One region of the Streptomyces sp. NPDC012637 genome, then DNA from elsewhere that is predicted to be linked to it. Evidence: predicted binding sites of a transcription regulator. Region 1 holds the regulator's gene; the other holds the start of a gene.
The links. Region 1 encodes HrcA, which represses chaperone genes, less so after heat shock. Its sites were predicted from a motif close to TTNGCACTCNGNNNNNCNGAGTGCNAA; they were not measured.
Positions count from the first base shown of each region.

Region 2: the regulator HrcA is predicted to act here: its motif matches at 1,841-1,867, upstream of groL (chaperonin GroEL).

Region 1 covers NZ_JBIBDS010000008.1:29,393-32,801, reverse strand. The annotation lists gene ACFY8W_RS28645 (DUF3097 family protein) at 1-396, opposite strand, end outside; gene ACFY8W_RS28640 (MBL fold metallo-hydrolase) at 481-1,203, opposite strand; gene hrcA (heat-inducible transcriptional repressor HrcA) at 1,351-2,370, shown strand; gene dnaJ (molecular chaperone DnaJ) at 2,371-3,409, shown strand, end outside.
Region 2 covers NZ_JBIBDS010000002.1:882,678-886,086, forward strand. The annotation lists gene groL (chaperonin GroEL) at 54-1,676, opposite strand; gene ACFY8W_RS12245 (cold-shock protein) at 2,099-2,302, opposite strand; gene ACFY8W_RS12250 (MoaD/ThiS family protein) at 2,900-3,178, opposite strand; gene thrC (threonine synthase) at 3,210-3,409, opposite strand, start outside.

The DNA.
Region 1 (3,409 bases):
CTCGATGCGCAGGTCGTCGCCCCAGACCCGCTCCACCAGTTCCGCGTCGTGCCGGCCCTCCACGTAGATGCGGCCCGCCCGGGCGACCCGGGCCCGGGCGCCCGGGACGGCGATCGACCCGGAGGCCGTACGGGTGGGGCGCGCCGGCGCCGGGCGGGAGGGGCGGACCAGGGTGACCGTCCGGCCCTCCAGGAGGAAGCCGCGCGGCTCCATCGGGAAGACGCGGTGCTTGCCGAAGCGGTCCTCCAGGGTCACCGTGCCCGCCTCGCAGCGGATCACCGCGCCGCAGAAGCCCGTCGTGACCTCCTCGACCACCAGGTCACGGTCCGCCGGGACCTCCGGCACGGCCGCCGGACGCTTCCACGGCGGTGTCAGGTCGGGGTTGTAGCTCCGCATGGGCTCGATTCTGTCCGGTGAGGGCGGCGGCAGCGCAGTCGAAACGGTGTCAGATCCGTTTGGTGACCGCGCATTCGGGCGACGCTACGACACGTCGAAGCGGCGTGCCAGTTCCTCCCGCTGGCGTCGGACGAAGTCCGCGTCGACCACCGCGCCGTGGCCCGGCACGTACACCGCGTCCTCGCCGCCGAGGGACAGCAGGCGGTCGAGGGCGGCCGGCCATCGGGACGGGATCGCGTCCGGGCCCGCCTGGGGCTCGCCCGACTCCTCCACCAGGTCGCCGCAGAAGACGATCTCGCGCTCCCCGGTCACGAGCAGGGCCAGGTCGTGACCCGAGTGGCCCGGGCCGACGTTCGCGAGGAGGACCTGGCGGCCGCCCAGGTCGAGGGTCCACTCGCCGGTCACGGTGTGCCGCGGGGCCACCAGGACCTCGGCGGCCTCCGCCGCGGCCCGCTCGTCCACCCCCTGCCGTACCGCGTCCGTGCGCAGCGCCTCGCGGTCCCGTGGCAGCAGCGTGTCCATGCCCACCGCCCCGAAGACCTCGGCGCCCGCGAAGACCGCCGTGCCCAGCACGTGGTCGAAATGCGGGTGACTCAGTGCGACATGCGTCACCCTCCGGCCGCCCGTGAGAGCCGACACCTGCGACCGCAGTTCGGTGCCCTGCGCGAGCGTGGCGCCCGTGTCGTACAGCAGGACCGCGTCCCGCCCGATGACCAGGCCCGACGTGGCGTCCCAGCCCTCCAGCCGGCACCTCCCCACGCCGTCCCCGAGCCGCTCCCACCCGTACGCTTCCCAGTCGATGTCCATGGCGTGACGCTAACCGCTCCGAGCCCGCCTCCTTGCCAGGAGCGACGTGGGCCGCCGTACACTGGCCGGGGGATTCCTGGCACTCGAACAGGGCGAGTGCCAAATCCGGAGCAACCGGAACCGGATCGACAGCTGGAGGTGCGCACGATGCTCAGCGAACGCAGGCTCGAGGTGCTGCGCGCCATCGTCCAGGACTACGTCGGGACGGAGGAGCCGGTCGGCTCGAAGGCGCTCACCGAGCGGCACAAGCTGGGTGTCTCGCCCGCCACCGTCCGCAACGACATGGCGGTCCTCGAGGAGGAGGGCTACATCGCCCAGCCCCACACCAGCGCCGGACGCATCCCCACCGACAAGGGCTACCGGCTCTTCGTCGACCGGCTGGCCGGAGTCAAGCCCCTGTCGACGCCCGAGCGGCGGGCGATCCACAACTTCCTCGACGGAGCCGTCGACCTCGACGACGTCGTCGGCCGCACGGTCCGGCTGCTCGCGCAGCTGACCCGGCAGGTCGCCGTCGTGCAGTACCCCTCGCTGACCCGTTCGACGGTCCGGCACGTGGAACTGCTGTCGCTGGCGCCCGCCCGGCTGATGCTGGTGCTGATCACCGACACCGGCCGGGTCGAGCAGCGGGTCATCGACTGCCCGGCGCCCTTCGGCGAGATCTCCCTCGCCGATCTCCGGGCCCGGCTCAACAGCCGCGTCGTCGGCCGCCGCTTCGCGGACGTGCCGCAGCTGGTGCAGGACCTGCCCGAGTCCTTCGAGGACATGGAGGACCGCGGCACGGTCTCGACCGTGCTCGCGACCCTGCTCGAAACCCTCGTGGAGGAGCAGGAGGAGCGGCTCATGATCGGCGGTACCGCCAATCTGACCCGCTTCGGACACGACTTCCCCCTCACGATCAGGCCCGTCCTGGAGGCTCTCGAGGAGCACGTGGTGCTCCTCAAGCTGCTCGGCGAGGCCAAGGAATCGGGCATGACCGTACGCATCGGGCACGAGAACGGCCACGAAGGCCTGACCTCCACGTCCGTCGTCTCGGTCGGCTACGGTTCCGGCGGCGAGGCAGTCGCAAAACTCGGCGTGGTCGGACCGACCCGCATGGACTACCCCGGAACGATGGGAGCGGTACGCGCAGTGGCACGTTACGTCGGACAGATCCTGGCGGAGTCGTAAGTGGCCACGGACTACTACGCCGTACTCGGCGTACGCCGAGACGCGTCCCAGGACGAGATCAAGAAGGCCTTCCGCCGCCTCGCCCGCGAGCTTCACCCGGACGTGAACCCGGACCCGAAGACGCAGGAGCGGTTCAAGGAGATCAACGCCGCGTACGAGGTGTTGTCGGACCCGCAGAAGAAGCAGGTCTACGACCTCGGCGGCGACCCGCTCTCCTCGTCCGGCGGCGGCGGGGCCGGTGGCTTCGGCGCGGGCGGCTTCGGCAACTTCTCGGACATCATGGACGCCTTCTTCGGTACGGCGTCCCAGCGCGGCCCGCGCTCGCGCACCCGGCGCGGCCAGGACGCGATGATCCGCCTGGAGATCAGCCTCGAAGAGGCCGCCTTCGGCACCACCAAGGACATCCAGGTCGACACGGCCGTCGTCTGCACCACCTGCTCCGGAGAGGGCGCCGCGCCCGGCACCTCCGCGCAGACCTGTGACATGTGCCGCGGCCGTGGTGAGGTCTCCCAGGTCACCCGGTCCTTCCTGGGCCAGGTCATGACCTCCCGCCCCTGCCCGCAGTGCCAGGGCTTCGGCACCGTCGTCCCGACCCCGTGCCCCGAGTGCGCGGGCGACGGCCGGGTCCGGTCCCGTCGCACGCTCACGGTCAAGATCCCGGCCGGCGTCGACAACGGCACCCGGATCCAGCTGGCCGGCGAGGGCGAGGTCGGCCCGGGCGGCGGCCCGGCCGGCGACCTGTACGTGGAGATCCACGAGACCCCGCACGAGGTCTTCCAGCGGCGCGGCGACGACCTGCACTGCACGGTGACCCTCCCGATGACGGCGGCCGCCCTCGGCACGAAGGTGCAGCTCCAGACCCTCGACGGTCTGGAGGACGTCGACATCCGTCCGGGCACCCAGTCCGGCCAGTCGATCCCGCTGCACGGCCGCGGCGTCACCCACCTCCGTGGCAACGGCCGCGGCGACCTGATCGTCCACGTCGAGGTCCAGACCCCGACGAAGCTCGACCCGGAGCAGGAGCGCCTGCTGCGGGAGC
Region 2 (3,409 bases), on a different contig from region 1:
ACCCTCTCGGGTGCCGCCCTTCGGCGTTGCTCAGGAGATCCGATCCGTCAGGATCAGAAGTCCATGTCACCGCCCGGCATGCCGCCGCCGGCCGGCGCGGCGGCCTTCTCCGGCTTGTCGGCGATGACGGCCTCGGTGGTGAGGAACAGGGCCGCGATGGAGGACGCGTTCTGCAGCGCGGAACGGGTCACCTTGGCGGGGTCGATGATGCCCTCGGCGATCATGTCGACGTACTCACCGGTCGCGGCGTTCAGGCCGTGGCCGACGGGCAGGTTGCGCACCTTCTCGACGATGACGCCGCCCTCGAGACCACCGTTGACGGCGATCTGCTTCAGCGGAGCCTCCAGGGCCAGCTTGACGATGTTGGCACCGGTGGCCTCGTCGCCGTCCAGCTCCAGCTTCTCGAAGACGGAGGAGGCCTGCAGCAGGGCCACGCCACCACCGGCGACGATGCCCTCCTCGACGGCCGCCTTCGCGTTGCGCACGGCGTCCTCGATGCGGTGCTTGCGCTCCTTGAGCTCGACCTCGGTCGCGGCACCGGCCTTGATGACGGCGACGCCACCGGCGAGCTTCGCCAGGCGCTCCTGGAGCTTCTCGCGGTCGTAGTCCGAGTCGGAGTTCTCGATCTCGGCGCGGATCTGGTTCACGCGACCCGCGACCTGCTCGCTGTCACCGGCACCGTCGACGATGGTGGTCTCGTCCTTGGTGATGACGACCTTGCGGGCGCGGCCCAGCAGGTCCAGGCCGGCGTTCTCGAGCTTGAGGCCGACCTCCTCGGAGATGACCGTGCCGCCGGTGAGGATGGCGATGTCGTTCAGCATGGCCTTGCGGCGGTCGCCGAAGCCCGGGGCCTTGACCGCGACGGACTTGAAGGTGCCGCGGATCTTGTTGACGACCAGGGTCGACAGGGCCTCGCCCTCGACGTCCTCGGCGATGATCAGCAGCGGCTTGCCCGACTGCATGACCTTCTCGAGGAGCGGGAGCAGGTCCTTCACCGAAGAGACCTTGGAGTTGACGATGAGGATGTACGGGTCCTCGAGCGCGGCCTCCATGCGCTCCATGTCGGTCGCGAAGTACGCCGAGATGTAGCCCTTGTCGAAGCGCATGCCCTCGGTGAGCTCGAGCTCCAGACCGAAGGTCTGGGACTCCTCGACCGTGATGACGCCTTCCTTGCCGACCTTGTCCATGGCCTCGGCGATGAGCTCGCCGATCTGGGTGTCAGCGGCGGAGATGGAGGCGGTGGAGGCGATCTGCTCCTTGGTCTCGACCTCCTTGGCCTGGTCGAGCAGCGCACCGGAGACGGCCTCGACGGCCTTCTCGATGCCGCGCTTCAGGGCCATGGGGTTGGCACCCGCGGCGACGTTGCGGAGGCCCTCGCGGACCAGGGCCTGGGCGAGAACGGTGGCGGTGGTCGTACCGTCGCCGGCGACGTCGTCCGTCTTCTTGGCGACTTCCTTGACCAGCTCGGCGCCGATCTTCTCGTACGGGTCCTCGAGCTCGATCTCCTTGGCGATGGAGACACCATCGTTGGTGATCGTGGGGGCGCCCCACTTCTTCTCGAGGACGACGTTGCGACCCTTGGGGCCGAGGGTGACCTTGACGGCGTCAGCGAGCTGGTTCATGCCGCGCTCGAGACCGCGCCGGGCCTCCTCGTCGAACGCGATGATCTTGGCCATGTGAAGTGGTCCTCCCGGACATGGGGTGGATAACGCTCCTGGACCGCGCCGACGCCCGCGACGGACGGCCCGCGCTCCTCGTGGGTTCCTTCCCCACTCGGTCCGCGACCTCGTCTGCCCGATCCTCGTAAGCACTCTCACCTTCAGAGTGCTAACGCCAATGATTAGCACTCGCCCTAGGAGAGTGCAAGCGACTCAGGAGGATCGACCACCCTCCGGTCACCCGCGGGCCCACGCTCCGGCCACCGGTGGACCCGCGCGCCGGCACCGGTGGACCCGCGCGCCGCCACCCGTGGGCGCACCCGCCGGTCCCCCACCCGCACATGCCGCCGACCTCCACGGACAAACGCGCGAGGGGCCCGCATCCAGGTCAGGATGCGGGCCCCTCGACGGAAGTGCGTCGGTGGCCGATCGCGCCGCGCTCAGACGGCGAGCTTGACCATGTCCGCCTGCGGACCCTTCTGGCCCTGCGAGATCTCGAACTCGACCCGCTGACCCTCTTCGAGGGTGCGGTACCCGTCCATCTGGATCGCGCTGTAGTGGACGAAAACATCCGCACCACCGTCGACCGCGATGAAGCCGTAGCCCTTCTCCGCGTTGAACCACTTGACGGTGCCCTGAGCCATGCCTAACTCCCCTATTACTGGCCCTTGCGCGGGACCGCACTTCGCGGACCCGGGTCAGACCCTGCGCCGGAACGCGTCGACCGCGGCTGAATGTATCTGCCCAACTGCCCTCTGCAACAGGTCAATCGGACGAGAATTCTGGGCACCCCGGAAAGGGGAATTGGGGAGATTACGCTGAATTCCGGGGCAAGTCGGGCCCGGCAAACGGCGCAGATGGGGCACAAGGCGCGGGCACTTTGGCTGCTTCTTGTCAGGTCGAGGCGCATTCTCATATGCGTCTGGCATGGGCAGCGGAGGGGGCTTCCCCAACTCTATCGCGCTCAACCATGCAGAATTGCCCCTTCCGCTTCTTCCCGCGGAAGGGGCAATTCAGTACTGACCGGTAAGGGTCGGCCTTTACGGATCGGCGCTGACGGATCAGCCGCTTACGGACCGGCCTCTTACGACTCGTCCGCCGAGGGATCGGCCGCTGACGAATCGGTAGCCGATCGATCGGCCGCAGACGGAGCGGTCGCCGACGGATCGGCCGTTGACGGAGCGGTCGCCGACGGATCGGTCGCAGACGGAGCGGTCGCCGACGGATCGGTCGCAGACGGCTCAGCAGCCTCCGGCGACCGCCGGGATGATCGAGACGCCGGCGCCGTCCGGAGTCGCCGTCTCCAGACCCTGCTCGAAGCGCACGTCGTCGTCGTTCACGTACACGTTGACGAAGCGGCGCAGCTTGCCCTGGTCGTCCAGGACGCGGGCGGCGATGCCCGTGTGGTTCTTCTCCAGGTCGGCGATGACCTCGGCGAGGGTCGTGCCCTCGGCGGGGACCTCGGCCTGGCCGCCCGTGTAGGTGCGGAGGATGGTGGGGATGCGGACGTTCACGGCCATGTCTTCGTAACCTCTCGGCGCGTCGGGCGGGTCAGTGGGCCAGGCCCGCGTCGCGGAACGCGTCCAGGCTCGGGCGGATGGTGGCGGTCGCCTGCGAGCTGTCGGCCACAGCGTCCAGGGTCTTGAGGCCGTCGCCGGTGTTGAGGACGACCGTCGTCAGCGTGGGGTCGAGCAGACCGTTCTCGACGAGCTTGCGCGTCACGCCGACGGTCACGCCGCCCGCGGTCTCGG